3 regions of the Dissulfurimicrobium hydrothermale genome follow, and region 1 is predicted to be linked to each of the others. Evidence: riboswitches for the same ligand, from Rfam matches in the RefSeq annotation. Region 1 holds a riboswitch; each other region holds the start of a gene.
The links. A riboswitch is a leader RNA that binds a small molecule or an ion and turns the genes downstream of it on or off. The one in region 1 is predicted to bind cobalamin.
Positions count from the first base shown of each region.

Region 2: it holds a riboswitch for cobalamin, as region 1 does, so the genes downstream of both, metE (5-methyltetrahydropteroyltriglutamate--homocysteine S-methyltransferase) here and LGS26_RS06100 (sirohydrochlorin cobaltochelatase) in region 1, are expected to answer to the same signal.
Region 3: it holds a riboswitch for cobalamin, as region 1 does, so the genes downstream of both, LGS26_RS07910 (TonB-dependent receptor plug domain-containing protein) here and LGS26_RS06100 (sirohydrochlorin cobaltochelatase) in region 1, are expected to answer to the same signal.

Region 1 covers NZ_CP085041.1:1,255,932-1,266,439, reverse strand. Annotated here, with positions in the region: gene radA (DNA repair protein RadA) at 1-417, opposite strand, end outside; gene LGS26_RS06105 (sensor histidine kinase) at 414-1,808, opposite strand; cobalamin riboswitch at 1,944-2,139, shown strand; gene LGS26_RS06100 (sirohydrochlorin cobaltochelatase) at 2,311-3,303, shown strand; gene LGS26_RS06095 (cobyrinate a,c-diamide synthase) at 3,315-4,745, shown strand; gene LGS26_RS06090 (precorrin-8X methylmutase) at 4,735-5,370, shown strand; gene LGS26_RS06085 (cobalt-precorrin-5B (C(1))-methyltransferase) at 5,367-6,437, shown strand; gene cbiE (precorrin-6y C5,15-methyltransferase (decarboxylating) subunit CbiE) at 6,430-7,638, shown strand; gene cobI (precorrin-2 C(20)-methyltransferase) at 7,635-8,378, shown strand; gene cobM (precorrin-4 C(11)-methyltransferase) at 8,375-9,127, shown strand; gene LGS26_RS06065 (cobalt-precorrin 5A hydrolase) at 9,124-10,107, shown strand; gene cobJ (precorrin-3B C(17)-methyltransferase) at 10,059-10,508, shown strand, end outside.
Region 2 covers NZ_CP085041.1:494,205-504,712, reverse strand. Annotated here, with positions in the region: gene LGS26_RS02370 (phosphoribulokinase) at 1-191, opposite strand, end outside; gene LGS26_RS02365 (ribulose-bisphosphate carboxylase large subunit) at 358-1,671, opposite strand; gene glpX (class II fructose-bisphosphatase) at 1,731-2,717, opposite strand; gene LGS26_RS02355 (sigma-54 interaction domain-containing protein) at 3,001-4,422, opposite strand; partial or broken gene metE (5-methyltetrahydropteroyltriglutamate--homocysteine S-methyltransferase) at 4,419-6,698, opposite strand; cobalamin riboswitch at 6,930-7,075, opposite strand; gene rpe (ribulose-phosphate 3-epimerase) at 7,194-7,853, opposite strand; gene fba (class II fructose-bisphosphate aldolase) at 7,855-8,919, opposite strand; gene pyk (pyruvate kinase) at 8,985-10,403, opposite strand; gene tkt (transketolase) at 10,415-10,508, opposite strand, start outside.
Region 3 covers NZ_CP085041.1:1,650,283-1,660,790, reverse strand. Annotated here, with positions in the region: gene LGS26_RS07930 (TonB family protein) at 1-527, shown strand, start outside; gene LGS26_RS09750 (cobaltochelatase subunit CobN) at 557-2,983, shown strand; gene LGS26_RS09745 (cobaltochelatase subunit CobN) at 2,986-4,500, shown strand; gene LGS26_RS07920 (ATP-binding protein) at 4,497-5,516, shown strand; gene LGS26_RS07915 (VWA domain-containing protein) at 5,513-7,402, shown strand; cobalamin riboswitch at 7,477-7,662, shown strand; gene LGS26_RS07910 (TonB-dependent receptor plug domain-containing protein) at 7,690-9,690, shown strand; gene LGS26_RS07905 (ABC transporter substrate-binding protein) at 9,816-10,508, shown strand, end outside.

The DNA of each region.
Region 1 (10,508 bases):
GATGCCGAGCCTCTCCGCTCTCATCCTTATCTGTTCAGGCGACTCTTCGCCGCTTATATATAAAACCTTATTGCCGAGACCAGAAATATGACCAAGGAACTGGAGGAGGAGCGTGGATTTTCCGATCCCCGGCTCACCGCCGAGCAAGACAACCGAACCAGGAACTAGCCCTCCACCCAAGACCCTGTCCAGCTCCTTTATGCCGGTGATTATGCGGCATCCTTCGGCTCGCGTCGCAATCTCTGACATACGCTCAGGACAACCGCCAGCATTAAGGGATATCCCGCTTGCGCAGGTTTCAATCTCTTCTGTGAATGAATTCCATACGCCACAGTCAGGGCATCGACCAAGCCATTTAAATGATCGATAGTTACAAGACTGACAAATATATATCCGCTTCATCTTCTCTTTACTCAAGATTCTTCCTCCTGCTCAGGAATCGGTATAATGACCTCTGCCAACGTACCGCCACCCTCTCCAGTAGGCCCTACAGGACCTCGATCTTTAATGGTTACTGAACCGCCAAGGGATTCTGTCAGACGCTTGACAATGGCAAGGCCGAGCCCGGTACCTCTAGCCTTTGTAGTAACAAACGGCTCGAACAGGTGCTGTCTTACTTCCCCCGGAAGACCTGGGCCGCTGTCCCAGACATCCATAACAAACCTTCCTTCACCATATCGCATGGCGACTCCGACCTCGCCGCCATGCTCATGCACAGCATCAACCGCGTTTTGAAGTAGATTTATCCCTATCTGTGTAAGCTTAGCCTTATCCAGGCGTATCTTTGCCTGCTTGCAGTCTAAAACAATGCTGATTCTGTCGGAAGGTACGACCAGACCCCTTACAAGCTCTTTACAGAATTTTTCAAGATCAAATTCTTCTTCATGCGGCATAGCAGGTCTGGCATAGGCCAGGAGATCGAATGTAAGACGCTCGAGTCTCTCCGATTCCCCGACGATAATACCCATATCCTCCTTTAAGACCGGCGATAGGTCGCCCTGTTCAAGATGATATTGGGCAAACCCCTTTATACTGCTCAATGGATTCCTGATTTCGTGCGCAAGAACCGCCGCCATCTCCCCCAGGGCCACAAGCCTCTCCTGCTCTCGAAGCCGCGCCCTGAATCTCTCTCCGCGCCGCCAGGCAAGGAAGAAAAAAATGGCAAGCACCCAAAGTATCACAAGCGAGAATCCTACCAGGATTATCTGAAAATTCGCCTTCCTTACGATCCCATTTGCAGGATATGGATGAATAGCCACCCTGAGACAAAATACCTTTTCTGTCTTTTCCTGATCCATATCCTTTTTCATGCCCCTTTTAAATCTAGATGAATGATATACGCGCAGAAACCTCTTGTGTAGCTGCAATGGGAAGTCCAAAATAAAGACCTCTTCGCCTGTAGCAAGGGTTGAAAAATGTATGAGCGGAGATTCATCTCTTATAACCTTCTCTATATATTCGTCTTTCTGTTCCCTACCAAGGAGTTTTGGATTTGAATGTAGGATGATCGTGCCTTCCTGATCATACAAACTTAAAAAGGCCAGATCTCTCCATCTCTCTGAGCGGATCAACTCTTCGAAGAACTCCTCTTTGAAGCCGAATCGGTCTAGCGTGATGCCAATGTTCACCGCTATGTCCACCGCCCGCTTCTCCATAAGGTTCCTTGCCCCATCGATGGATATCTTATATGTGCCTATGCCGCTTATTACGACGACAATCGAAAACAACATCAAGATACTAAATGCGACAATTTGATAGGGCACAGAAAAACCAGTCGGGCTGCGGCTTGTTTTTATCGTTTCTGGCATCTTTACCGGTTGTGCGGTTTATCTAATTTTTTATTTACTTTTTATTTACCATAACACAAAATCCATCAAAAGCGTGCGAAGTCTTCCTTGCAAATAAACGCTATCTTGACAAGCCCCTTTAAGGCAAATAATTTACATCCAAAATCTAAACCAGGTGTCGTAAGGCTTAATAGGGAATCCTGTGCAAATCAGGAACGGGCCCGCCGCTGTGATCGGGGACTAAGGCTGCAACTGCAACGAGTCACTGGGCAAGATAATAATCGCCTGGGAAGACTTGCAGCCGCTAGGAAGATCCGTTAGTCAGAAGACCTGCCTGTCTTAAGAAACCGCGCTCTTCGCGGCAAAAAGAGCAACGGCCGCCCATTTGGGCTGAAACGATAAATTTTAAGGATTTAAGCGGATAAAAAGGGCTGTCCCGAATCCAACTGCCTATCAACCAAGGCGTTTGATTCGGGATTTTTGTTTTATGTAAAAAATCTACTAGATCTTAAGGAGGTAAAAAATGATCAAAGAATCAGCATGGTTAATAATAACGCTTTTAATATCTTTGGGATTGCAATCCGTGAGCGTCTCTGCAAAAGAGACAAAAGGAGAAAACGCCGCTATCGTGCTTGCCGCCTTTGGAACCAGCTATCCTGAGGCACTTACCGGCATCATGAATATCAAAAAACGGGTCGAAGATGCCTGCCCCGGCGTACCGGTCAAGGTCGCATTTACATCAAACATGATCCGCAAGATATGGCACAAGAGGATACACGATAAGGACTTTAAGGCAGCAAACAAGTCGTTGCCGCCCGATATCTTCAGCGTCAAAGGCCCGTTGGCGACCATAGCCGACCTTCAAGACAAAGGCTATTCTAATATAATAGTTCAGTCGCTACACATATATAACGGCGAGGAGTACGACGACCTTGTCTCTTATGTCAAGGGGCTTGAGGCCATAAAAACCCTTAAAACCAAAAATATGCCGTTTGAAAGGCTGGCTATAGGCAGACCCGCACTTGGCGCAAACGGCGATGTCCATCCGTATATAGACGATATTAAGGAAGCGGCAAGGGCTGTAGCGGAAGATGTCCGAGAGGCCCAAAGAAAAAAGGCGGCCCTTGTCTATATGGGACATGGAAACAAATATTATTCGTCAGGAGCCTATGCAGAACTCCAAGACGTCATGCGCTCCATGTACCCGGATGCCAAGATCTTCATAGGTACAGTAGAAGGCTTTCCATCTTTTGATCAAGTCATGGACAAACTTAAGGCTGAAAAGATAAGAAAGGTGCTGCTCAAACCATTCATGGAAGTGGCTGGTGACCATGCACGAAATGATATGGCAGGCGACGCTAATACTTCGTGGAAACGGCGGCTTGAGTCAGCTGGAATAAAGGTGGTCGCAGACATCCACGGTCTTAGTGAAAACGATGCATTTGCAGACATCTTTGTAAGACATATAAAAGATGCCGCTAAAGACAGTGGTATAGAGATATGCGGAGAGAAGTGAATAATGTCTCTATGAAGACGTTCCTCATCGCCGGCACCCAAAGCGGAGTAGGTAAAACCACCGTGGCACTTGGCATCATGGCGGCCCTTAAGTCAAAGGGTCTCGATGTCCAACCCTTTAAATGCGGGCCCGACTTCATAGACCCCACCCTGCACCACATGGTGACAGGAAGGATGTCAAGGAACCTGGATATATGGATGTGCGGGGAAAATTTTGTAAAAGAGACCTTCTTTGACCATGCAAAAGGGGCGGATATAGCCGTAGTCGAGGGGGTTATGGGTCTTTTTGACGGCGGGGTCTCGAGCAGTGCATCTCTCGCAAGATGCCTTGGATTACCGGTTATCCTGGTCATTGACGTACGTTCAATGGCAGAAACGGTCGCCGCTATTATAAAGGGCTTTGAGGTAATCGACCCAGATCTTGTCCAGGGAATAATTCTTAACAGAGTCGGGAGCCGGAGACACCTTGATCTATTGAAAAACGCCATCGTAAGGCATTGCAACTCTGATCTATTTCTAGGATATCTCCCAAGGGATCAATGGTTTGAGATACCAAGCCGCCACCTCGGGCTATTTATGGCAAACGACGCCCCGCTCGATAAAAAGGCTGTAGAAAGGCTTTCCTGTGCGGTGTCCGATTTCATTGATCTAGAAAGACTTATGGACCTCCAGATAAAACCAGTTAAAATCAAAGAGCCTTTGAATCTGGACTGTACTATTTCCGAGACAGGCGGAGACGGTCCTAAGAACAACAATGACGGATACACCCAAGGGCATGAAATAACCATAGGAATTGCAAGAGATGAGGCATTCTGTTTCTATTATGAAGACAATCTCGATCTGTTCCGAAAAATGGGGGCGAGGATAACAGAATTCAGTCCACTTTCAGATACAGCCATCCCTGATGGTATAGATGCTATATATCTTGGCGGCGGCTATCCTGAACTCTATGCTGAACGGCTCTCTGAAAACCATGAGATGCTCAATTCGATCAGGGACTGGTCGATTAGAGGCGGGGTCGTTTATGCCGAATGCGGCGGTTTTATGTACCTTACCCAGGGTATAGAAGGCCTTGACCAAAAATTCTATCCAATGGTCGGCATATATCCGGTCAGAGCCAAGATGAACTACCGCTTGTCAGCACTCGGATACAGGGAGATAGAACCTGTCTCTGGACCATTTGCGGCTATGTACAAGGGTTTGCGGACCGCCTTTGCACAGCATGGCATCCCCAGGCTCAAAGGCCATGAGTTCCACTATTCGACCATAGAAGAGATGCCGCCTGAGGTCGATCGTACATTCCGGCTTGCAGACGGGAGGTTCAGTGGCTATCTAATCAAAAATACGCTGGGCAGCTACATACACATCCATTTCGGCAACACACCGTGGGCGGTCAGGAGGTTCATCGAGTTTTCAAAGGGAGCAGGAGGCCATGGAATTTGAGCTGAGGTTTTCAAGGCCAGACGAGATCGAAGAAGAGAGTTTCAGGATAATAAGGGAGGAACTCGGACAGACACCGTTTAACCAGGATGAGCTCTCCGTAGTTATACGGGTGGTTCATGCCACTGGTGACGTCTCGATCGCCTCCCAGATGAAATTTCATCCAAAGGCCATTCAGGCCGGAATCGAGGCTGTAAGGGCGGGAAAAGACGTGCTGACCGATGTAAACATGGTTGCCGCAGGTATAGACAAGACAAGGCTTTCAAGGTTCGGCGGCAGGGTCATGTGTTTGATCGCGGATCCTGGTGCCGCGAAGAAGGCACAGGAAGAGGGTCGTACAAGGGCCGATGCGGCCATAGAGATCGGAATAGATCAAAACGATATTGGTATAATCGCCATAGGAAACGCCCCGACCGCACTTTTAAGCGCCGTCAAATATATAGACAGGAACGGCTGCAACTCGCTGCTGGTCGGTACTCCGGTCGGCTTTGTAAATGCAGCGGAATCAAAGGAACTTCTGTCTTCAAGGCCATACCCCTTCATAACGATCCTCGGCAGAAAAGGCGGAAGCCCTGCGGCCGCCGCGATTGTAAACGCACTCCTTCGTCTAGCGGAATGCAAGGCATGAAGAGGCTCCGCTCAGGCTATACCACAGGGGCCTGTGCAGCTGCAGCGGCAAAGGCTGCAACACTCTGTCTCCTTACAAAAGACCTTCAGCCACGGGTCGAGATACCATTTCCACAAGGCGGCAGGGTGACATTCGCCGTGCATATGGCAGCCCTGGCCGGCCCTTACACAGCAGTTGCATCAATAATCAAGGATGCAGGGGACGACCCTGACGTAACGAACGGTGCCGAGATAGAGGCCTTGATAAGGGTTATCGAGACAGGGAAAGATAGGATCAGGATACTCGGGGGGCCAGGGGTCGGCATTGTTACAAAGCCAGGACTGCCTGTACAGGTTGGCGAGCCAGCCATAAACCCTATGCCAAAAAAGATGATCAAAAAGGCGGTGGAAGAGGCGATTTCGGAATCTGGTTGCGCTATAGGGCAAGTGTTGGGCATTGAGGTCATCATCTCCGTGCCGAATGGGGAGAGACTTGCGGAACACACCCTGAACAGACGCCTTGGAATATTGGGAGGGATTTCCATCCTCGGCACCACCGGTATCGTAAGGCCCATATCCGCCGAGGCATGGACGGCCACCATCAAGGCATCCATGGATGTGGCGCGGGCAGCGGGGCTTTCAGAGGTGGCGCTCTCCACCGGCCGCACATCAGAGGCAGTCCTTGAGGCGGAACTGGGGCTTCCTGAAGAGGCCTATGTGATGATGGGCGACTACCTCGAATTCTCCCTCCTTGAGGCCAGGGCCCACGGCTTTTCAAGGCTGCACCTTGGGTGTATGTGGGCAAAGCTTGTAAAAGCCGCAATGGGCATCCCTCAGACCCATGTGCGGCACGGGGCCCTTGAGATCAAAGCAATGGTCTCGTTCCTGAAAGACCTCGGCCTCAAGGACTCCGATAAGTTCTATAATGCGAACACCGCAAGGGAGATCTATTGGCGGCTAAAGGAGGCTGGGGAAAAGGAGATAATCTGCCTTGTGTGCAAAAGGGCAAAGGCATTTGCAGAGGGTGTGGCAGGTATCCCGGTCTCGGTCTATCTGATAGATTCAGGCGAGGTGGCTGAACGTGCATAGGTTGCACCTTATCGGCATAGGGCCTGAAGGTCCGTCGAAAATGGGCAGAAATGCTATCTTATCTTGTGGCTATGCAGTAACTCCTGAGAGATTCCGTTCTTTTATCCATAGCGCAGACCTCGGCATCATTCCGATCGTCCCGATAAAAGAGGCCATAAAGGCCATAAGGGATGCGCTAAACAAAACAGATGTCGCTGTCCTTGCAGATGGAGACCCGCTCTTTTACGGCATAGGCCGCCTGATCATCAAGGAATTTGAAAGGGACGTCATAACGATCTACCCTGCCCTTTCCTCCATGCAGCTTGCCTTTTCATGCCTTAAGGAGCCATGGGACGACGCACACTTTTTGAGCCTGCACGGGAGGGAGATTGACGATATCCATGGCCGCATCCTGCTGCATCAAAAGACATTCATCCTGACCGACGATGTGCACGATCCATCCTTTATAGCGAAAAGGCTCCTTGACGCCCTGCCGCCTGATCGCCGCGGTGATTATCTGGTCTTTGTGGGGGAAAGGCTTGGGATGAAAGACGAGCGGGTCTTTGAGGGCAGACTTGATGAGGCGGTAGGCCAGGAATTCGCCGAGCCGAATGTCATGATCGTCATCAGGAAGACAAGGGCTGAGGATGAAGATCATCCATTTGTCTTCGGCCTCACTGAGTCTCAAATCGAGCACAGCCGCGGGCTTATTACCAAGGATGAGGTCAGGGCCGTTACAATCCACAGGCTCAGACCCCCGAAAGAGGGCGTACTCTGGGACATAGGGGCTGGAAGCGGCTCCGTCTCCATAGAGACCGGGCGCATCTCGCCTAGGCTCAAGATATTCGCCATCGAAAAAGATGGGGCTGAGATGTTCAATCTCCGCACAAACATAATGAGATTTGGCGTTTGGAACATAACCCCTGTCCATGGCGAGGCGCCTGGCGTGCTGTCCGGCCTTCCGGACCCTGACCGGGTCTTTATAGGCGGAAGCGGCGGAAGCCTCCCTGGGATTATCGCATCCACTGCCAGAAGGCTTAAAAACAGCGGGCGGATCGTGATAAACGCCGTAACGGCAAAGACCAGGGATCTCGCCCCAAGGCTTATGTGCGAGGCAGGGCTTGAAGTAGATATAAGCGAAATAAGCGTCACGAGACGGAAACTCGAAGACGGGACGTCTTTAAATCTAAATCCAATTTCCATTATAACAGGGGTAAAATGACCGGAAAATTCTTTGTTGTAGGCGTAGGACCGGGGGATCCAGGGCTTATGACACTAAAGGCCTTGGATGTCTTAAAACAATCTCCCGTCTGGCTTGCGCCAAAGGGGAGAGAAAATGGCGGAAGCGTGGCCCTTTCCATCATTGAACGCCTGGTCTCAAGGGAAGGTAAGGAGGTCCTTGATGTCCACTTCCCCATGAAAAAGGTCAGAAAAGGCCTTGGGGACAAAGACATGGTCATGGCCTGGCGGGAGGCGGCAAATGCCATATCAGCAAGGCTCTTACAGGGCAAAGACGTAGCCTTCCCGACAATGGGCGATCCAGGCATATACAGCACTGGTTTCTATGTCTGCGAGACCCTGATGGATCTCATGCCAGATTTTAATGTCACAATCATCCCCGGGGTATCATCCATAAGCGCGGGTGCGGCCTCTGCAACCATCCCTTTGTGTCTTGGAGATGAACAGATGGTCGTCATCCCTGCGACATTTGAAGACATACGCATAAGAGACGCCCTTTTGACCTTTGATACGATAGTCCTTATGAAGGTGCATAACGTAATGGATAAAATCACAGCTATCCTGGATGAGCTCGGCCTGACCAAAAGGGCCGTACTTATTGAGCGCTCAAGTCTTGAGGACGAAAGGGTCATTCGTGACATAAAGTCCTCATCCATTGGGCCGCTTCACTACTTTTCCACCATTATTGTAAGAAAGGCAACTGGAACAGGGGTTCGGCGATGAAACCGGTCTCTTTTGTAGGGGCGGGCCCAGGCGACCCCGAGCTCATCACATTAAAGGGCAGGAGGCTGCTCGATGAGGCAGATGTGGTGATCTATACAGGAAGCCTCGTGCCAACGGCCCTGATTCAGGACATAAAGGCCGAGGCCCATGACTCTTCAGGGCTTACACTCGATGAGACAACAGCAATCATGGCCAGGGCATGGAGAGAAGGAAAGAGGATTGTGCGCCTGCACACAGGGGACCCTGCCATCTACGGGGCCATACAGGAGCAGATGGACGCGCTCAAAGACCTTGGCATCCCGTTTGATGTCATACCTGGTGTCAGCTCTGTGACCGCGGCGGCTGCGGCGTTAAAGACCGAGCTTACAATCCCAGGCATCTCACAGACCGTCATCATTACAAGACGCAAAGGCCGCACCCCTGTGCCCGAAGGCGAGGGGCTTAAATCGCTCGCCGGGCATCAGGCCACCATGATGATCCTCCTGAGCGCCGGCATGATAGACGAGGTCGTGCATGATCTGATAGACGGCGGATATCCGAACGATACGCCTGTCGCAGTGATAGAGAAGGCGACATGGCCTGAAGAGAGGATAATAAGGGGCAGGCTCTCCACCATATCAGGGCTGGCAAGGGATGCAGGGGTTGAAAAGACCGCCGTCATAGCCGTTGGCAAGGTTTTTGGAGAAAAAGAAAGTTACGAAAAATCGAGGCTTTATGCAAAAGACTTCACACATGGGTATAGGAAATGAATGTAGCGATTCTTGCCCTTACAGACAGGACGAAAGGGCTTGCAAAGAGGATCGCCGATGATCTTTCCAAGACCGGCAGGGCCGAGGTGATCCCTGAGCCCAGCCCTGTCCGTGAGACAGTCGGACGCATATGGACGGATTACGACGGTTTTGTCTTCATCATGGCGACCGGCATTGTCGTAAGGGCCATAGCACCTCATCTTAAGGACAAGAAAAAAGATCCTTGTGTAGTGGTGGTGGACGAGGTAGGGAGATTCGCCATAAGCCTGCTTTCAGGACACATAGGCGGCGGAAACGACCTTGCAAGGCGTGTTGCAGAGAGCATAGGCGCCGAGGCCGTGATAACCACTGCATCGGACATCCTAGGTCTGGCCGCCGTTGATCTCTGGGCAAAAGGGCTTGATCTTGCGGTGGAAGACGGAAAGGCGCTCACCCGTGTAAGCGCCAGGCTTGTAAATAAGGGCTCGGTCAGCATATATTCAGAGGTCAGGCTCCCCGCCCTTCCGCCAGGACTTGTAAAGACTGATGCGCCGGATACAGCCGATATTGTTGTATCGAACCGTATATGGTCTTTTAAAGGTCCGCTGTTCCTCAGGCCGAGGAACCTTGTCGTAGGAATCGGGTGCAACCGGGGCACATCAATGGAAAAAATCGCCCACGCTGTAAACAAAACATTTAAAATTAATGGCCTTTCCCCCCTTTCCATTCGCAATCTCGCCTCAATCGACATAAAAAAGGATGAAGACGGGCTGATGAAATATGCAAGGATGCTCGGCGTAGACGTCGAATTTTATTCAAAAAACCTCCTCAGCAAAATTCCGATCAGGGAGTCTTCAATGATCGTTATGGAGGCCACAGGTGTAGGCGGGGTATGTGAGCCCGCGGCCATACTGAGCGCCGGGACAAAAAGACTTTTAGTGGAGAAGACCAAATGGAAGGAAGTTACAGTGGCGGTGGCCGAAGCAGACTTTACGTGGTAGGAACAGGTCCAGGAGGGCTTGAGCACGTCACCCCGGCGGCGATGGATGCAATCAGCAAGGCAGACGTGGTCATCGGATACAAGACCTATCTCGAACTCATACCTGCCCTGCTTACGGGCAAGGAAGTCATCTCCTCAGAGATGATGAAAGAGGTCGAGCGCTGCAGAAAGGCGCTTGATCTCGCGGGAAACGGGAAGACCGTGGCCCTTGTCTCGGGCGGAGACCCCGGGATATATGCCATGGCCGGTCTTGTATTCGAACTGGCAAGGGCAGATGGTTTGGATGTGGATATCCGGGTCATTCCGGGGATTGCTGCTTTAAATGCCTGCGCCTCAAGGCTTGGCGCCCCGATCATGCACGACTTTGCAGCCATAAGCCTTTCGGATCTCCTTACCCCATGG
Region 2 (10,508 bases), 760 kb from region 1:
TTGCACTCCGGGTGCAGGGCCGATATCCCCTTTTCCTTGCGCTGGACCCTGTTGTATCTGTGATAGTCGTCTATGCAGATAACGGTTACCCGGTCCGGCCCGAGTGTGTCTTCAATTCCCTTGGTAAAGGTGGTTTTGCCGGTGCCGCTGTCTCCGACTACCCCCAACAGTATTGGGCGATTGTTTCCCATGATCTTCCTCATCCTGTAAACCTACTGCACAACTTCGGATTTCGGCTTGATGCTGCGTTACTCGTCGGCGGAAAATGCTCACATACAGGGAGTATGCCCCGCCTTTTCACCTTCCTCGCGCCTTGCCTGAGGCCGAACTTCTCGTTTTGCAGCAGGTTCCCTGTGGTTAAAATTTCACTTCAGCCCAGATCGCAAGGGCCTCTCTGAGTTCCCGGCTCTGTCGCGCGATCTGATCCAACGACTTGCCGGCCACGACCCCTTCAACAGCTTCACGGACAGCGGCGGCCCCAGCCTGGCTTCCGCGTGGATGTCCGTGGACGCCACCGCCAAAGGCCCAGATGGCGTCCTTGCCGAAGATGTCAAAAAGTATTGGCACATGCCCTGGATGAAGCCCCCCTGACGCCACTGGAAATACGGGTTTCAGGTCTTCCCAGGGCTGCATGAACCGCATGCCGTTCACCACCTTGCTGTTCCGTTCTCTGAGGATCTCAAGCCGTTCTGCAAGCTCGGTCCTGGTGCCCTCGAGCTTGCCAACCCCGGTCCCCATGTGGATGTGATCCAGTCCTATCATCCTGGCCCACTTGGAGATCACCCTGTAATCCACGCCATGGTATGGAACCCGGTCATAGGCGGCGTGCATGGCCCGGTGGCCGTGCAGGGCGAGTCCTCCCATCCGCTCAATTTCCTTTCGCAGGGAGGCTACTGCAGTGAAACCCGCCACCACAAAGTCAATCATCACGAACCGGCCGCCATGTTCTTTGACCAGGGCCGCCCGGCGCAGCATCTCTTCCGTGTCGCCGGCGGTCACGTTGCACCAGTACCCCTTCCTTTCCCCGGTCTCGGCCTCGGCTTTCCGGACCATCTCAAGGGTGTATCTCACCCGGTCATCAAAGGGATTGAAACCCTGGCTGCCCAGGTTTTCATCGTCCTTGACGGTGTCAAGGCCGCCTCTGAGGGTTTCGTAGCATCGTTTTGCGTGTTCCTTGGCGGTAAGTCCCAACTTAGGTTTGATGGTGGAGCCGGTCAGCGGCCGGTCATAGACGCCGAGGAGTTCCCGTACACCCTGAATGCCCTGGACCGGGCCGGGAAAGGACTTGACGATCTCTTTGGGAAAACGCATGTCCTCGATGCGGATACCGTCAACCGCCTTCATGCCGAAGATATTGCCGGCCAGGCTGCTCAAGATATTGGAGAGACTGCCCTTTTCTACCAGGTCCGGATGATAGGCCACATAGGCCATATCCCCCTCCACCCGGTACACATAACTTGGCAGCCGTCCGGAGATCTCTCGATCTATCTCGGTCCAGGTGCCGGTGGAAGACTCTGCGCATGCGGCCGATGCAGCCTCGATGATATCCACGTCCTTCCTGGGCCTTATCTTGAAGGCGACCAGAATATAGTCGTCGCCTGGCTCCATATCCGGCTTGTAGTAGGCGTCCGCGTATGGTTTTACGCCTTTTTCCGCTGTGATTGTGCCCATGTTTTTCTCCTTTTTTTGAGTTGAAAATAATTGTTTAGAAACCCCATCCTTCTGGAATCTCAGTCATATTTGATGGCGCTTATTCGCATGAGCGTCTCAAGGTTGTGATGGGCCTCTATGTACCGGATGGTGCCAGTGAGTCCCCTCATGACCATGGAAAACGTCCTGGCGCCCTTGCCGGTAAATTCCACCCCCCTGAGAAAGCTGCCGCCGGTGATCCCTGTGGCGGCAAAGAACACGTCATCGCCCCTGATGAGTTCCTCGGTAGTCAATACCTGTTCAAGCCGGTATCCGGCCGACAGTACCGCCTTTTTCTCCGCATCCGACTGGGGATCAAGCATGCCCTGCATCTCTCCCCCCATGATCCTGATGGCCGTGGCAGCAAGCACCCCCTCGGGGGTCCCGCCAGTGCCCATCATCAGGTCAACGCCGGTGCCCGGCATCACGGCCATGAGCGCCCCGGCCACGTCGCCGTCGGTGTGGAGCTGGATACGGGCCCCCGCAGCCCTGATCTCCTGGACAAGCTTCCTGTGCCGCTCCTTGTCCAGGACAAACACCACAAGGTCATCAACATCCTTGCCAAGGGCCTGTGCCACCCTTTTCAGGTTGTCGGCCACAGGGGCCTTGATGTCCAGTTTTCCCCTGGCCTCGGCCGGGGCGACCAGCTTTTTCATGTAAAAGGCCGGCCCTGGGTCATACATGCTGCCCCTGGGGGCCGCGGCCACCACCGAGATGGCATTGGGACGGCCATAGGCAAGCAGCCTCGTCCCCTCCACCGGGTCCACGGCCACGTCCATTTCCGGCCCCCGGCCGGAGCCTACCTGCTCACCATTGAAGAGCATGGGCGCCTTGTCCTTCTCTCCTTCGCCAATGACCACCACCCCACGGATATCCACGGAGTCAAAGCTGATCCGCATGGCGTCTACCGCGGCCTTGTCGCCCTTTTCCTTGTCGCCTTTTCCCATCCAGCGGGCAGCTGTCAGGGCCGCGGCCTCTGTAACCCGCCCCAGGTCAATGCCAAGATTATGTTGCGGTGTTTCCTTCATGTATGGGACCTCCATGTAACGGGTTGTAGAAAATTTCCTTGGATGAAGCCCTGTGTCCGTGGTGATATTCATCATTCGTCGGGGCTGATTACTGCCAAGGTGTTTGCAGCCGTGCTGGTCAAGTTAGAAATACAACTACCGTGCCACAGGACTACTGCAAGCGGGCTTGTTATAAAAAGACTATGATTTCAATATATTATTGGTGCAATTAGCAGACGGGCCGGCAGAACGGCGGGGTTTGTCTGTGCCTTCTCCGGCACATCCGGCAGGAAGGGCGGAGGTCTCAACGTGTCTGATCTGGCACAGGACGTGTGATCCCGTGCTTTTTTATGAGGCGGTACAATGTGCGCCTCGGGATACCTGAGAGTCTTGAGGCCTGGCTTACGTTTCCCTCTGCCTTTTTCAGGTAATGGAGTATCTCCTGCCTTTCGTAATCGGCAAGGAACCGGTCGCGCGATGTCTTTAATTTTGGAAGTTTTCCTTCGCCTCCAGCCGGCGGATGGTTTTTCATGGACTGGGGGATGGGAATCGCCAGGTGTCCGGGGTTGATAATCCCGTCTGTACAGACAATAACCGCCCGTTCGATAACGTTTTCAAGCTCCCGCACATTGCCCGGCCAGTCATAATTCATGAGCACTTCCAGGGCCTCATCCGAGATCCCATTAATCTTTTTGTTGAGCCTGTGTTCCGCCTTGGTGAGGAATTGGTAGGCGAGGTAGGGGATGTCCTCGGTCCTGTGGCGGAGGCTGGGAAGGACGATGGTGAAGGTATTGAGCCGGTAAAAGAGATCCTGCCGGAAATCGCCCTGCTTGATGGCCTCTTCCAGGTTCCTGTTGGTGGCGGCAATCACGCGCACTTTTACCCTCTTTGTGAGCGACGAGCCGACCGGCCTGATCTCTCCTGTCTGCAGAAACCGGAGCATCTTGGCCTGCAGTTCCATCTTCATGTCGCCGATCTCATCCAGAAAGACGGTCCCGTTGTGGGCCTCTTCCAACAACCCCTTGCAGTCTTTTTCAGCGCCGGTAAAGGCGCCTTTCACATAGCCGAAGAGCTCGCTTTCAATCAGGGTGGAGGTGAGGGCGGTGCAGTTTACTGTGATGAACGGCTGGTCCTGCAGATGACTGGCCTGGTGGATACTCCTGGCCACCAGGTCCTTGCCGGTGCCGGTCTCTCCGAGCAGCAGCACGGTGGTGGGCGTCGGCGCCACCTGGGCGATCATCTCCCTGACCATTTCGATCTGCCGTGACTTGCCGATAATAGGCCCTCCCTGCTGGATATAGAGATCATACTCCCTCTTGGTGACCTTGTATTTTGTTTCAAAATCCCAGATACGCTGGCACTCCCTGACAAGAAGCTGGACCAACCGGACAGCGGTGCCATGCAGGATGGTCGTCCCTTCAGAGCCAAATGTGGCAAGGCAGTCTTTCTGTCCCTGATCAACAAAGAGTACGATGTCGGGCGGTGGTAAGCGCCTGAGCTGAGCGCATTCGTTCCAGAGGGAAATATCAAGCCTCCTGGCCAGTTCAAGGCTTGACGGGTCGGCGTCAATATCCAGAAGGCCAACAAGCATGCAGCCCTGGATATTTGAAAGGGTCTCAAGCAGGGTTGCACACTGCCTTCCCGGTCCGACGACCAGCAGTCTCATGGAGGGCCCGACCGAAAAGGCATCTTCGCTGGTTTTTTGAGGATTGGAGAGCAAACTCACCTTTTCCGGCTCCCCAGCTCGTTTCTCAATTGTCTGGCCGCAGCTACCATGTTCCTGAGCATGGCCTCCACCTCGGGCCAGGTCCTGGTTTTCAGGCCGCAGTCAGGGTTTACCCAGAGCTTTTCCGGGGGAATACCCTCCAGGGCAAGGCGTAGGAGGTCGGTCAGTTCGTCAATGGCCGGCACCCTCGGACTGTGGACGTCGATTATGCCCGGACCTATATCGTTTGGATAGTGGAAGTCACGGAAGGTATCAAGCAGCGTCATCCTGCTGCGGCTTGCCTCCATGCTGATGACATCGGCATCCATCCTGGCGATGGCGTCCATGATATCGTTGAACTCGCAGTAGCACATGTGGGTGTGAATCTGGGTTTGGTCCCTGACCCCGCTGGTAGCAAGCCGGAAGGCGGCCACGGCCCAGTCAAGGTATTGCTGCCGGTCTCTCTGTCTGAGAGGCAGTCCTTCCCTGAGCGCGGGTTCGTCGATCTGGATGATTTTCATGCCGGCCTGTTCCAGGTCCTATACCTCATCCCGGATGGCAAGGGCCAGTTGGAAGCAGGTATCCCGCTGCGGCTGATCATCCCTGACAAAGCTCCAGCGCAGGATGGTCACCGGCCCGGTGAGCATTGCCTTCATGGGTTTTTTCGTAAGGGACTGGGCAAAGGTTGACCACAAAATGGTCATGGGATGCGGCCGGGAGACATCACCATAGATAATCGGGGGTTTCACGCAACGGGAACCATAGCTCTGCACCCAGCCATTTTCCGTAAGACAGAACCCGTCAAGCTTTGTCGCGAAATACTCCACCATATCGTTTCGTTCTGGCTCGCCGTGCACCAGTACATCAAGCCCCGCCTTCTCCTGCTGCTGCACGGCGAATTCAATGTATTCTTTCATGCTTTGGACATATTCTTCGCGGTCTGCCTCACCTTGGCGGTATCTCTTGCGTATGGCCCTGATTTCCCCTGTCTGCGGGAACGAACCAATGGTTGTAGTCGGCAGGATAGGCAGGTCGAGAAGCGCGGACTGCGCCTTTTTCCGCTCAGGGAAAGGGGAGCTACGCGTAAACATCTGCTCGGAGATTGATGCCAGCCTGTCCCTGACACCGGGATCCATCCTGCGCGTGCATGCCCTGCGGGCCGCCAGGATTTTCCGGTTTTCGATGAGAGCGTCAGGCTGCCCGCCGGAAGCCGCATCAGCAATGGCCGCGACCTCAAAACATTTTTCCCTGGCAAAGGCCAACCAGGTTCTGATTTCAGGATCAAGACCATTTTCTCCGGCAATATCCATCGGCACATGCAGGAGCGAGCAGGAGGGGGCGACCATGATCCTGTCTTGGCCCAGGACCTTGCCAGCCTGGCACACCAAGTCGATGGCCCAGTCCATGTCCACCCGCCAGATGTTGCGGCCATTCACCACGCCCATGGAGAGGGCCGTGTGGTCCGGCAGGTTTTCCAACACCGCGCCGAGCTGGCCCGGGGACTGGGCAAGATCAAGGTGGAAGGCAGCGACCGGGATCTTAATCGCTGTAGCCGGATGTGCGATCTCCCCGAAATAGGTGGCGATCATGATCTTGGCGTTACCTGCCGCCTTTGCCAGGCGGTCGTAGGCGTTGATCATCCGTTCAAGCATCTTCCGGTCAAGATCAAGGACAAGTATCGGCTCGTCCATCTGGATATATTGGCACTCCTTGCCAAGCCCTGCCAGAACTTTGCAGTATGCCCCGACAATCTCGTCCAGGTGCTCCCAGCGGTCAAAACCCGGTTCCATGCCCTTGCCAAGGTAAATATAGGTAAAGGGTCCGGGGAGTACCGGTTTTGGCTGCACCCCTGACTGGCGGGCCTCCTGCACCTGCCGGAACAGCCGGGAGGACGAAAGACGGAAGACCTGCCCCGGCCAAAATTCAGGGACAATGTAGTGGTAGTTGGTGTCAAACCACTTGGTCATCTCCATGGCAGCAGGACCAGATTCGTCCTCTGCCCGGGCCATGCGGAAGTAGGTATCCAGATCAACCTCGTTGCCTTCAAATCCGAACCGTTCCGGAACCGCACCAAGTGTCGCTGTCATGTCCAGGATGTGGTCGTAAAGGGAAAAATCTCCGACCGGCACCAGGTCAATGCCTGCATCTTTCTGTATTCGCCAGTTCTCAAGCCGGATTTCTCTGGCGGTATCCAGAAGCTGTCTCTTCGAGATCCGGCCCTGCCAGAACCCCTCAAGGGCCCATTTCAGTTCCCTGTTGCGTCCTATTCTCGGAAACCCCAGGTTATGTGTCAGCATAACTGCCTCCTTTTTTAACACATTTTTAAAAAACGTGCTACTAAAACATCAACATAACTGCCTGGCGATGCTTTTTTGTTAGATCATGAAGAGGAAAATCGCGGAGGGAACAGGAGAGAACAAGACGCAGCACAGGCCATGATCGACCTGAAAAAAGGCTGTGGCGGCATATCATCAGTTATCCTCCTGGACCCAGGCGCGAGGTCCTCAACAGGCAAACACAGGCAGGGCGTCTTCTGGCTTACGGGCCAGGGCATGCCCCCTGGTGACAGCACCTCTTGCTCGGCCCCATCCTTCCCGGGCTTTCCCAGTGGATGCAGCCATGCTGTCAGACCCGATCACAGCAGCGCGTCTGCGACGGACTCTCACCGTCTTCCGTTTCCCGCATGTGTATTCCAATTCCAAATTATAACTTTGTCGGCTTCGCTGCGCGGCTCCTCGACGTATTTATTATAATGTACTGTCTCGTCACTGCTCATTCGCCTTCGCGTTCTACTATTGTTTTGCCACGGCGGCCATAAAGGCCTCATGACGCTGCCGGTAGGGAGGAAAGGCAAAAAATGCCGAGCCCGAAACCAGGATGTCGGCGCCGGCCGCAGACAGAGAGGATGCATTTTCAAGGGTCACGCCGCCATCTATCTCTATCAGGGTTGCCGCATCCTGGGCGATGATCATTTCCTTCAGCCGCCTGGTCTTTTCAAGGCAGAAAGGGATGAACTTCTGGCCGCCGAAACCAGGATTGACGCCCATGACCAGCACCATATAAAGCTGGGGCAGGAGGTATTCCACCATAGCTAGAGGCGTGTGCGGGTTCAGGGCCACGGCAGACCGCGCCCCAAGCCTGGCTATCTCGCTGACCGTTCGTTCAAGATGCGTCTCCGCCTCGGCATGGACGCAGATGAGGTCGGCGCCGGCATCCACGAACTGCCCGATGAACCGACCGGGCCGTTCGACCATGAGATGCACGTCAAAAAACAGGTTGCTGTCTTTCCGGCAACTGGCAATCACGGCCGGGCCAATGGTGATATTGGGCACAAACATGCCATCCATCACATCCCAGTGCACCCAGGAAAGACCGGCCTCTTCAAGGGCGGCGAGCTCCCGGGCCAGGCAACCGAAATCCGCCGAAAGGAGCGAAGGAGAGAGCACCGGCATCTCAATCAACCTCCGGGTCTAGGGCGCCAGCGGCATAGCGCTCTGCCATGACATCCAGGGCAAGCGGTCTTATTTTTTCCGCCTGGCCTGCCGAGCCAAAGGCCTCGAAACGCTGCCGGCAGATATCCTTCATGGCCTCGGTGGCGGCCTGCAGGAATTTTCTTGGGTCAAAATTCTTTGGATTTTCTGCCAGGTGACGTCTGACCGCACCGGTGGACGCCAGGCGGAGGTCTGTGTCGATATTGACCTTGCGCACCCCGTGCCGGATGCCCTCCTGGATCTCTTCCACCGGTACCCCGTAGGTCTCACCAATATCCCCGCCATATTCGTTGATGATCATCAGCCACTCCTGGGGCACGCTGGAAGAACCGTGCATGACCAAGTGGGTATCCGGTATCCTGGCATGTATCTCCTTTATCCTGTCAATGGCCAGGATATCGCCGGAAGGCGGTCTCGAGAACTTGTAGGCCCCATGGCTGGTACCGATGGCGATGGCCAGGGCGTCCACTTTGGTTTTTTTCACAAAGTCCGCTGCCTGTTCCGGGTCGGTGAGCATCTGCTCCCTGGCGAGAACCCCATCCGCGCCAACACCATCCTCCTTGCCGGCCAGGGCGGTCTCAAGCGAACCCAGCACGCCAAGTTCACCCTCCACAGACACGCCGCACCCATGGGCCATTTCCACGACTTTGCTGGTGACCGCGACATTGTATTCATAGGTGGATGGGGTTTTCGCATCTTCCAGGAGGGAGCCGTCCATCATAACCGAGGTAAATCCCGACTGGATGGACTGCACACAAACGGCCGGTGAGGCCCCGTGGTCCTGATGGAGACAGACCGGGATATGGGGCCACTCCTCAACGGCGGCCAGAATCAAATGCCGCAGAAAAACAGCCCCGGCGTACCTGCGCGCCCCGGCGGAACTCTGCACAATTACCGGACTGCCGGTCTCGTGCGCCGCCTCCATGATGGCGCGCACCTGTTCCATGTTGTTGACGTTAAAAGCGGGAACCCCATAACCGTGCTCAGCAGCATGATCCAGGAGTTGCCGGAGAGAAATAAATGCCATAATATCCTCCTTTTGTTTTTTTGTTTTCCCCCTCGTCCCGTGTCGGCCCGGCGCGGGACGGCTCATTACACCTTGACGATCTTCATCGAATTTGTGCCGCCCCCCTTGCCGGGAAGGTCGCCGCAGGCGGTGATGACGATATCCCCCTCCATTGCGGCGCCCATCCGGACAAGCCTGGCTGCTGCCTCGGCATGTTGTTCCGGGGCGCTGACGGATGTGATATCAAAAGGTACCGGGTACACACCCCTGAAGAGGGTCATCCGCCGCAGGGTCTTCTCGTGACGGGCAAGGGCGTAGATCGAAACCCCTGAACTAATCCGCGACATCAGCATGGGCGTCTTGCCAGACTCGGTCAGCACCGATATGGCCTTTACCTCCAGGTGATTGGCGGCGTACATGACGGACATGGCCAAGGTCTCGTCAATGTGGGAAAACCGGGTGTCAATCCGGTGACGGGAGGTCCTGGCCACATCCTGCTTTTCCGCCTCCATGCAGATCTGGGCCATGTGGCGCACTGTCTTGACCGGAAACCGGCCGACAGCGGTCTCGGCCGAGAGCATGACCGCATCGGTACCGTCCAGTACCGCGTTGGCCACATCAAAGACCTCGGCCCTGGTGGGTATGGGGTTTTCAATCATGGACTCCATCATCTGGGTAGCGGTGATCACCACCCGGTTCAGGCATCTTGTCTGTCTGATGATCTGCTTCTGTACCGCCGGCAGTCCGGCCTCGCCGATCTCTACACCCAGGTCGCCACGGGCGATCATGACAACGTCAGCCGCTTTTATAATCTCATCCAGGGCGTAGAGGGCCTCACTACATTCAATTTTGGCGACGATGCCCCCGGTAAAACCCATGTCGTTCAGAGATTTTCTGGCCCGGATAATATCCTGCCCGCATTTTGGAAACGAAACCGCCACGTAGTCCGCATCCAGGGCCACGGCCTTTTCCATGTCATGGCGGGTCCTGGTCCCGAGGGCGTGTGACGTCAACCCTCCTCCCAGACGGTTGACACCCTTGTTGCCGGAAAGCGTTCCGCCTTCCAGCACCCGGCAGAAAATTTTTTTCTGCTCTATCTTCTCCACCTGTAGAACAATGCGGCCGTCATCCAGCAGCAGGGTATCCCCAGGCGCTACATCTGCGGCAAGATTGTGGTAGTTTATGCCAACCCCAGCCCTGGTCCCTGCCCCAGGCGGGATTTCCGGGTCAAGGACAAAGACGTCTGACTCGGCAATGTCCACCTGACCATCAGCAAATCTGGTAATACGAATCTTGGCGCCGGGGATATCCGCCATGATCCCCACTTCCCGCCCCAGTTCTGCGGCAATCCGGCGAACCTCCTCGGCCCGTCGGCGGTGGTCATGGCCCGTGCCGTGCGAAAAATTCAGGCGGACCACGTCCACCCCCGCGACGATCATCTCTTTCAGAACACCGGGAGGGTCTGTTGCCGGCCCCAGGGTGGCAACGATCTTGGTCCTTCTCATCCCGGCTCCCATTAAATCCCTTGTATTACCTTGAGCACGGTATCCACTATCGGCTGCACCTCAAAACCAAAATGTTTGAACAGCTCATTGCCCGGGCCGGACTTC
Region 3 (10,508 bases), 390 kb from region 1:
CAAAGGCCGCAGTAAGGGCGGTGGCTGGAAGGCCGATCCAGCGGCCCGCGCATATTATTGAAGAAGAGGTCATTGCGAACAAAGAGACGGCTCCTGTCCATGAGGCCGCTAAAGAAATGCCGACGGAGGCAGATGGTGATGCCTCTGATCAGCCGGCGCCAGATGACGCGTATAAACCCGGCCAGATCAGTGGTCAAAGTAGCGATCAATCTGGGGGTCATAGTCTGTCGGTCAGAGATGAGCAGAGACAGAGATACATAAGTGAACATTTCGCATACATCAGGGATATGATAATGCGAAACCTCTCCTATCCCATGCTTGCAAGAAAGATGGGGTGGTCGGGCAGGGTCGTGGTCTCTTTTACTGTTTTGGATGATGGACAGGTGGGAGATATAAAGGTCGTAAAGTCATCAGGCTTCGGCGTCCTTGATGCAAATGCGATAAAGACAATAGAGAAGACGGCACCGTTTCCGAAGCCCCCTGTCAAGGCGGAATTGATAATACCTATTGTGTATAGATTAAGCTAGACAAAACATGGATAATCAGGAGCCAGGCAATGAAAAAGATATTATCTATCATGTGGCATTCGCATTCTGGAACACTTAAAAGGGCGGGCAAGGCCTTGGAAGGGATTATAGATGTAGGGGTTTATTCATCAAGATATCTTGATGAAGGGCATGAAGATATAGGCGTTGTACTTAAAGAGGCTGAGGAGGCAGATGTAATCCTGCTTTATCGTTCAACAGAATCCATATGGGATGTTATAGAAAAGAGCCTGAATGAGATAGGAAAATCCGTACCGATAATATGCGTCGGTCATGACCCGTCGTACTGGGCCATGTCTAATGTAAAACCGGATATTGTGGCCAGGGTTCATACCTATATAACCTATAACGGAGAGGAAAATTTTATTCAAATGCTCTGCTATATCGCTAACGCAGTCTGTGGAGTGGATATTGATGTAGAGCCGCCAAAGCCGATCCCGTGGGAAGGGCTGTATCATCCCGATGCGCCGGATATCTTTGACAATATCGAAAATTACCTGAAATGGTATGGTTTATACAAAAGAAAACCCGATTTTCCCAAGACAGAAGGCGCTGTCGGCCTCCTCTTTTCACGTTTTCACTGGGTCAACAAAAACCTTGGAATCGAGGATACCTTGATAAGAAAGGTCGAGTCCCTTGGATTGGTCGTCATCCCTGTCTTTTCATATTCTGTAAGGGACGATGGCCTTGGGACAAAGGGAAGCGGAGAGGTCGTCTGCGAATACTTCCTCAAAGATGGGAAACCAAGAATAGATGCCCTCATCAATCTTCAGATGTTTCTTATTGGTTCAAGCCGAGCCTCCATGGAAGGCGGAAAGGTTGCCCTGGAAGGCGTGGATATACTTAAAAGGCTCGATGTCCCTGTGTTTATGCCGGTCACATCCTATTATAAGACAATGGAGGAGTGGTGGAGTGACCCCCATGGCACGGATGGAAGCAGCATCGGCTGGTCTATTGCGATGCCGGAGTTCGAGGGCAGGATAGAGCCGATAATTATAGGCGGGCTCAAAGAAAAAGGAGGCGATAAACGCATTGCCTTTGAAGAAAGAATGGGAAAATTGGCAAGACGGGTGGCAAACTGGATAAGATTGAAAAGAAGGCCTGTAGGTAGGCGTAAGATAGCCTTTATGCTCCATAATAATCCATGCGCATCAGTCGAGGCAACTGTCGGGGCGGGCGCTCATCTCGATACCCTGGAGTCTGTCGCAAGGATAATAAATAAAATGAAGGCGGCGGGTTATGATGTCGTTCCACCGAAGGACGGCAAGGAACTCATTGATGCCATAATGAATCGAAAGGCGATATCAGAATTCAGGTGGACGACAACCGATGAAATCGTAGAAAAGGGTGGCGTATTGAAGATGGTGACGAAGGAGGAATACGAGGAGTGGTTCAATGCCCTGTCTGAAACCGTAAGAAAGAGGGTGTGCGAGGCCTGGGGCGATCCTCCTGGGGTAGAAAAAGATGGGATTCCTGCCGCCATGGTCCATGATGGAAAGATCCTTGTGACAGGGGTTGATTATGGGAATGCAGTGGTATGCGTACAGCCAAAGCGTGGTTGCGCAGGCGCCAGGTGTGACGGCAGGGTATGTAAGATACTCCATGACCCTGATGTCCCCCCGCCTCACCAATACATGGCGACCTATCGCTATCTTGAGTATGACTTCAAGGCGGATGCGATCGTTCATGTCGGAACCCATGGGAATCTTGAGTTCCTGCCGGGCAAAGGCACGGCCCTTTCAGGAGACTGCTACCCCGATATAGCTATAGGTCATATCCCTCATCTCTATATCTACAATGCCGACAACCCGCCAGAGGGCACAATTGCAAAACGTCGTAGTTATGCGACCCTTGTTGACCACATGCAGACGGTGATGACACAAGGGGGGGTGTATGAGGAACTGGAGGAGCTGGGACGATTTCTGGGCGAATACGAACAGGTGAAGGGTCTGGATAAGGCCAGGGTCCATGCCCTTGAGCATCTCATAATGGATGCAATAAAGAAGACGAACCTGGATAAGGAGATAAAGGTCTCTACCGTCGATAAAGGGACGGGAAGGGTCAAAAGGGTGGGGCTTTGTGAATTGGACGACGAAGGACTTCACGCCTTGCCCTTTGACGAAATAGTCAGGGAGGCCCACGGCGCATTGTCGAGGACAAGAAACACCCAGATTCAGGACGGTATGCATGTATTCGGAGAATTGCCTGAAGGAGAAAGGAGGGCAGGTTTTATCTATTCGATCTTGAGATATGACGCCGGTGAAGATGTTTCATTGAGGCGTGAGATTGCGAAGATGATGGGGTTGGATTTGAGCGAACTACTCTCCAACCCGGGCGGCGTCCATCCCGTCAGAAAAAAGGGGCATGGTGAGCTTTTGGAGGAGATAGACCGCATAGGGAAAAGACTGATCGAAGAGGTAATAAATATGGAGGGGTGAAGATGTTCAACGCGGATGGAGATGCATTGCTGGATATTGCCAAAGGCGTAAATGTCAAGTGGAATACTTACCCATGGATAAAGATCAAGAAAAGGATACTCGATCTAAACAGGAGAATCGAGGAATCAAGGGAGATAGATGCCCTGCTGCATGGCTTTGAGGCAGGATATGTCCCTGCCGGGCCATCCGGGCTCATCACACGCGGCAGGGACGACATCCTGCCGACCGGGAGAAATTTCTATTCTCTAGATCCTTATAAAATCCCGACGAAGGCCGCGTGGGAAGTTGGGCGGAGGCTGGCGGATGCCGTAATTGAAAAACATCTGAGCGAAGAAGGCAGGTATCCTGAAAATATCGCTATCTTCTGGATGTGCAGCGACATCATGTGGGCGGATGGCGAGGGGATGTCCCAGATGATGTATCTCCTCGGGGTGAGACCTGTATGGCTTTCCAACGGAAGGGTAAAGGGGTTTGAGATAATCCCGCTTGCCGAGTTGGGCAGGCCGAGGATAGACCTGACAATTCGTGTCTCAGGCATAACGAGGGACAACTTTCCAAATTGCATGGAACTCCTGGACGAGGCCGTACAGGCGGTCGCCTCATTGGATGAGCCGCTTGACATGAACCATATAAGAAGACATACGCTGGCCCGGATCGGGGATGATGACCGATCATCTAAAGACGTGTGGCGCGACGCAACGCTTCGTATATTCGCCTCAAAGCCAGGCACCTATCAGGCCGGCGTCAATCTTGCCGTATATGCATCCGCCTGGAAGGAAGAAAAGGACCTCTCCGATGTGTTTGTCTATTGGAACGGTTATGCCTACGGCAAAGGGATATTCGGCGCTGAAAGACACAGACAATTGGCCGAAAATCTCAAGACCGTTGACGTCACCTACAACAAGGTCGTAACGGACGAATACGACCTCTTCGGCTGCTGCTGCTATTTCGGGACCCACGGGGGGATGACCGCAGCGGCAAGGACCATCTCCGGCAAGGAGGTCAAGACCTATTACGGCGATACGAGGGAGCCGGAACACGTCGAGGTGCGCGACCTGGCGGACGAGATAAGAAGGGTGGTCAGGAGCAAACTGCTCAATCCGAAGTGGATTGAGGGGATGAAGAGGCATGGATACAAGGGCGCTGGCGATATCTCGCAAAGGGTGGGGAGGGTCTATGGATGGGAGGCGACCACTCAAGAGGTGGATGACTGGATATTCGATGAGATAGCCCGCACCTTCATGATGGATGAGGAGAACAGAAGATTCTTTGAAGAGAACAATCCATGGGCGCTGGAGGAGATGGCAAGGAGACTGATGGAGGTGGCTCAGCGGGGCCTGTGGGACCCTGCGCCAGATGTCAAGGAGGCCCTGACCCAGTTGTATGTGGAGATAGAGGGGTGGATCGAGGAACGGATGGGTGATATTAAGGGCGATTTTCAGGGAGGCGGCATAGATATTGTCACTAAGGAAGAGGTGGAGGCATGGAAGAAAAAGATGGAGGAGGTCCTTAAATGATATTCCCGTTTACTGCGATAGTCGGCCAGGATGAGATGAAGACCGGATTGATATTGAACGTGATAAACCCATCGATAGGCGGGTTGTTGATAATGGGCGAGAAGGGGACCGCCAAAAGCACGGCAGTGAGGGCGCTTGCCGAACTCCTCCCTGAGATCGATGTGGTGAAAGGGTGTCCTTTTAACTGCGATCCGGACGGTCTTCTTTGCAGCGGGTGCAGGGAGATATTGGAGAGCGAAGGCAGTCTTGAACGTGAAAGAAAGAAGATGGAGGTCGTCGAGCTCCCGCTCGGTATCACGGAAGACAGGCTGATAGGCACGCTCGATATCGAACACGCCATCAAAAAAGGCGAAAAGAGATTTGAGCCCGGGATACTTGCCGCTGCAAACAGGAATTTCTTATACGTCGATGAGGTGAATCTCCTTGAAGACCATATTGTGGATCTGTTGCTGGACTCGGCGGCCATGGGGGTAAATACGGTCGAAAGGGAGGGGGTGTCCTTTACGCATCCTGCAAGGTTTATTCTTGTAGGAACGATGAACCCTGAGGAAGGTGACCTAAGGCCGCAGCTCCTGGACAGGTTCGGCCTGTGCGTGCAGGTTGGATCGATCCAGGACAAGGCGAAGAGGGTAGAGATACTCAGACGAAGGGCCGCCTTTGATGCCGATCCAGAGGCATTTGCAGCTGTTTGGCAGCCCGAACAGGATGGGCTTTCAAAGGGGATCATGGCGGCAAAGGGGAGGCTCGGCCGTATCATACCTCCTGATGCTGCACTTGAAAGAATCGTAGGCGTCACCACCTCGCTTGAGCTCGATGGCCACAGGGCCGATATCGTGATGATGAAGGCGGCAATGGCCCTGGCCGCCTTCAGGGGCAGGGTGTCCATAAGCGATGATGACATCAGGGATGTGGCCCAGCTCGCCCTGAGCCACAGAATGAAGAGGCTTCCATTTGAAGAGATGGGGGTAGGTATGGAAAGGCTTGAGACAGCGCTTACCGGGGTTCTGCGGGCATGACATTCAGTGACTTTGTCGGGCATGACGATGCGAAACTTGCGTTGATCTTAAATGCCATAGATCCTAATTGTGGGGGTGTTTTGTTCGCTGGTGAAAAGGGGAGCGGCAAGTCAACGCTCTCAAGGCTTTTTAAAGAGATACTGCCTGAAGCCTTCCCTTTTATAGACCTCCCGCTCAATATCACGGAAGACGCCCTTATGGGGGGCGTAAATATTGAAGATACGATAAAGACAGGCAGGAGGGTCTTTCAGCCTGGTGTCCTGGGCCGCGCCGATGGTGGCGTTGTCTATATTGATGACGTCAATCTGCTCTCACCCGATATAGCCTCGCTTGTCCTCGAGGCCATGGGCCGCGGAGAAAACATCGTTGAGCGGGAAGGGATTGCATTGAGACATCCCTCACGGTTTATCCTGGTTGCAAGCATGAACCAGGAGGAAGGGGTGCTTTCGCCCCATCTGCTCGACCGTTTCGGTATGATGGTCTTGTGGGAAGGGTTAAAAGAAGGGCCGCAGAGGATAGAGGTTATTAAAAAGGCGGCGCCCGATGTCTTTGGCCGGTCTTTGAGCAGGGAGGACCGATGCCTGAGGGATAAGATCCGTTCCTGTCGTTCTGTTCTGAAAGATACGGTCATCCCGGCTGAGACAAGGGATTATATCGCGCAATTGTGCATTGAAAACAATATCCCCGGATCGAGGGGCGACATATATCTCATGTATGCCGCACGGGCCCATGCCGCCTATTGCGGCCGCAAAGAAGTGACGAGGGATGACGTGGACGCCGTCGCCCCTCTTGTGCTTGCGCACAGGAAAAGGGTATCCCAGCAACAGCAACAGCAGCAGATGGAGCAGCAGACGGAACAACAGGAGGGGCGTCAGGAACACGGGGAACAGACAGGGTCTGACGGGCAGGAGAAACAGCATGGGTCTCAATCGAGCGGTAAACACCGTGAGCCTGATGGGTCCCGCCCCGATCAGGCCGGAATGGACGGGCCGGATGACGGCGGCCGCCAACAGATGGAATCAAACCCCAAAGAAGAGGTCTTTGAGACCGGCGGGCTGTTTAAGACAAAAAGGATAATACTCAGAAAGGACCGGGTAAACCGGTCTGTATCCGGCAGAAGGACAAAGACAGGGTCAAGGGACAAGAGCGGCAGGTATGTAAAGAGCGTCCAGAGAAAGAAGGATGATATAGCCATCGATGCAACGCTCCGGGCCGCGGCCCCTCATCAAAAGGCAAGGGGCAGGACAGAGGTGATCCTGATTCGCGACGATGACCTGAGATTCAAGCAGAGGGAGAAAAAGATGGGTCACCTCGTAGTCTTTGTTGTGGACGGGTCGGGCTCAATGGGCGCCAGGAGAAGGATGGTGGAGACCAAAGGGGCTGTCCAGTCCCTGCTCATGGACTGTTATCAGAAAAGAGACAGGGTCTCCATGATAGTCTTTAGAAAAGACAGGGCCGAGGTCATACTGCCGCCTACATCAAGCGTTGAAAACGCCTCAAGGAGACTGAGGGAAATCCCTGTCGGCGGCAAGACCCCTTTGGCGGCGGGGCTTTTGGAGGCCTACAGACTTATCAAACGGGCAACGGTCAAATCGCCTGAAATGAGGGCTATCGGCGTGCTCATAACAGACGGTAGGGCCAACCAGGGTATTTCAGGGGCCCCGATAGGTGAAGAGGTCAGAAAGATGGCCCAACTCCTCAGTGAATTGAGCTTGACAGATTACATCGTTGTGGATACAGAAGACAAGAGTGGGTTCATCAAGACCGATCTGGCCCTTCAGATAGCGTCACAGCTTGGTGCTGATTATCATACTATTGAAGGACTGAGAGCCGACTGCCTTGTTGAGATGGTACAGATGAAAAAGGTAGGAGTTTTTGGTTTTTGACCAGTTGTATACGGTTTTGAAGGGGGGTGATTGCAGGCGATTACCGCATGTTTTTTAAATCGATAAGGAATTTCTAAAAATACTATAGTTTGGATGCCAGGGAAGAGGAGTGTGATTCTCCCGCTGCCCCGCAGCCGTAAAAGGGAACGAAAGCCCGATTTAAAGCCACTGTCCTGGGTAACACCATGATGGGAAGGCGGGCGAGTAGGAAATTGACGTTGCCCTTAAGCCGGAAGACCTATCCAGACCATGAAAACTCAACAACAGACTTCTCGAGGGAGGAAGAGATGAAAAATACGCTATTTTCAGCAATAAATCTTATTTTTTCCTTGGTTCTTATCCTTTTTGCCGCTTCTGCGTCTGCAGATGAAGCGGCCATGCCATTGGGCGAGGTCGTCGTAACTGCAACAAAGATTGCGGAGCCTGAAAAAGACGTCCCTGCATCTGTCCAGGTAATCACCCAGGAAGACATAAAGAATTCTACCGCCAGGGATGCCGGAGACCTCATTGCAGAGGCTGGGATCGGCCATGTCCACAAATATCCAGGCGCACTTACAGGCAGAATTGAATTGAGAGGCCTGACAACAGATCTTATGAGTGAGCTGAAAAGCAGGGTGCTTGTCCTTATCAATGGCCATTATGCAGGCACGGTAAATCTTGCAGAGATACCTGTTGACGATATCGAAAGGATTGAGATAGTAAAAGGCCCTGCATCTGTCCTCTACGGCTCTTCTGCAATGGGTGGTGTCATCAACGTCATAACAAAAGAAGGGAGAAAAGAGGGCGTCCACGGCTCCATTGGCGGCGAGGCCGGCTCATACGACTACTGGAGACCAGAGGCGGAGCTGAGCGGAAAGAAGGGGCCCTTTGATTTTTATTTCTCCGGCAGCCGTTCGTCAGAGGATGACTATGATACCAGGAACTACGGCAGGATTAGGAATACGGCTTATAACGACGAGACGGCGTCGCTACGTCTGGGTTACAAGTTTCTCGACGGCCATCACATATCCATGGGCCTTCAGCACTGGAGGGGATGGGCCATAGGCTCTCCAGGGCCGAGATATGCCCCTGATCCTGATAATTTTGACAGGAAGGAAAGGGACGGCGTTGATGTGGAATACAAGACAAAAACGATCGACGCAGGCTATTATCACGTAACCGAAAAGGGCGAATGGCATGGGGGCATGAATTTCGGCCCCGGCAACTCAAATATCACATCGATAGATACATATACGCAGGGGGCTAATCTTCAAAAGACATTCGATCTTGGCGGTGACTTCAGGCTTGTCACAGGCGGCCAATGGGACAGGATAGAGGTTGATAGTTCGAGAAACATAGGTGCGCCTTATAGCCCGAATTCAAGATATGACAGCTATGGCGCATTTACAGAAGGCAGGCTCAGTCTGCTCAATAAAAAACTTTTGCTGAGTGCAGGGCTTCGTTATGACTATTTCGAGGACAAGATACTTTCAACAGCAGGTATAAAGGGCCTTAATCCAAGGGAGGAAACCTTGGACCATGTGACGGAAAGGGGTGGGCTGGTATATAAAGTCACAGATAGCTTCGAGCTCAAGGGAAGCATTGGCACTGCCTTCCGTGCGCCTGCGCCTGACGAGCTGGCGACAGACTATGTATCAGATTGGGGGACGCATTATATCGGGAATCCGGGTCTAAGACCTGAGAAGAGCACGACATATGACGCAGGGCTTGGGTATTCAAAAGGTCTTTTTAAGAGTGGTCTCACATTCTTTCATACGGACTTTAAAGACAAGATATTGAGCTATTACGACGGTGCGCTCAAGGCCCAGACCTTTAAAAACGTTGACGGGGCGGCCATCCAGGGCATTGAGGCCAATATCTCTTATGATGCGGGGCTGGCGGCCGGGTTAAATCTATCCATTGAGCCGTTTGCCAATATCACCTACCTCACAAGATATTCGAGCAAGGACGAGCTTGAGATCGGCAAATACGGAAAAACGCTTCTCTATACCCCCAGATGGACCGGGGCGTTCGGCGTGAAGGCCGGTCAGGAGAGGTGGGACGCCAGGCTCATTGCAAATTACACAGGGGGTGAAAAGGTGCAGGACTGGAGCCCGCCATCGTATGGAAAGGTCGTGGTAAACAAGGGTGGCTTTACCGTCGTCAGTATAAAAGGCTCCTATAGACCTATAAAACACCTTGAACTTACGGCGTCTGTGGAAAACCTCTTTGACAGGGCGTATCAATATGTCCTGAGCTATCCCATGCCTGGCAGGACTATAGCCGTCGGGGCAAGGTGGCTGTTTTGAGATGCGCCGATGAGACCCTTGCATAACTCCATGATCAGGGCATGGCTGGGCATAGGCGCCCCCCGCAATGGCGGCTGTGGAAAAGTGTCATTGCTGTCGGCGGACGCGCAGGGGTGCGGTTGATCATGTCTCTGTTGCCTCTGGCCTTGATATATTCGGCGTCCATATCGTGGGCTGCGGAAATAACCTGTCAGGACTATCTAGGCAGGGCTGTCAAGATACAGGTCCCTGTGAAACGAGCCGTAATCCTCGTAGGTCCCAGTGATTTGATCCCTGCTCTGAATATCTGGGACAAGGTCGTCGGCGTCAGCACTTATACATATGCTCATGATAATCTGCTCAAGGCCGCAAAGCCGGACTGGAAGGACAATGTCGTACCTGTAGCCAGCGGCATGGCTGATGTGAACATAGAGGCGCTCCTTAGACTCAGGCCCGATATTGTCATTACATGGTCATACTCCCATGAGACGGTAAGATTCATGGAGCAAAACGGATTGAGGGTCATAGAGATAAACCCGAAGACCCTTCATGAATTCTATGGTGTGATAGATCTTTTTGGAAGGCTGTTTGGGAGGGGAAGAGAGGCAGAGAAGACCATCAACGAGATGGAAGGGATCTTCAGGCTCATTCAGAAAAGGGTGTCCAGGATACCTGCCGACAAGATAAGAAGGGTCCTCTGGGTTTACTACGGAGGGAGACCGACAAGCGTTGCATGTAAGGGCAGCCTCCTGGCCGACGTGCTCAAGGAGATCCGTGCGGTAAATCCCGCATCATCTATTACACAAGGCTGGGGCGGGAGCGCCGATGTATCCATGGAG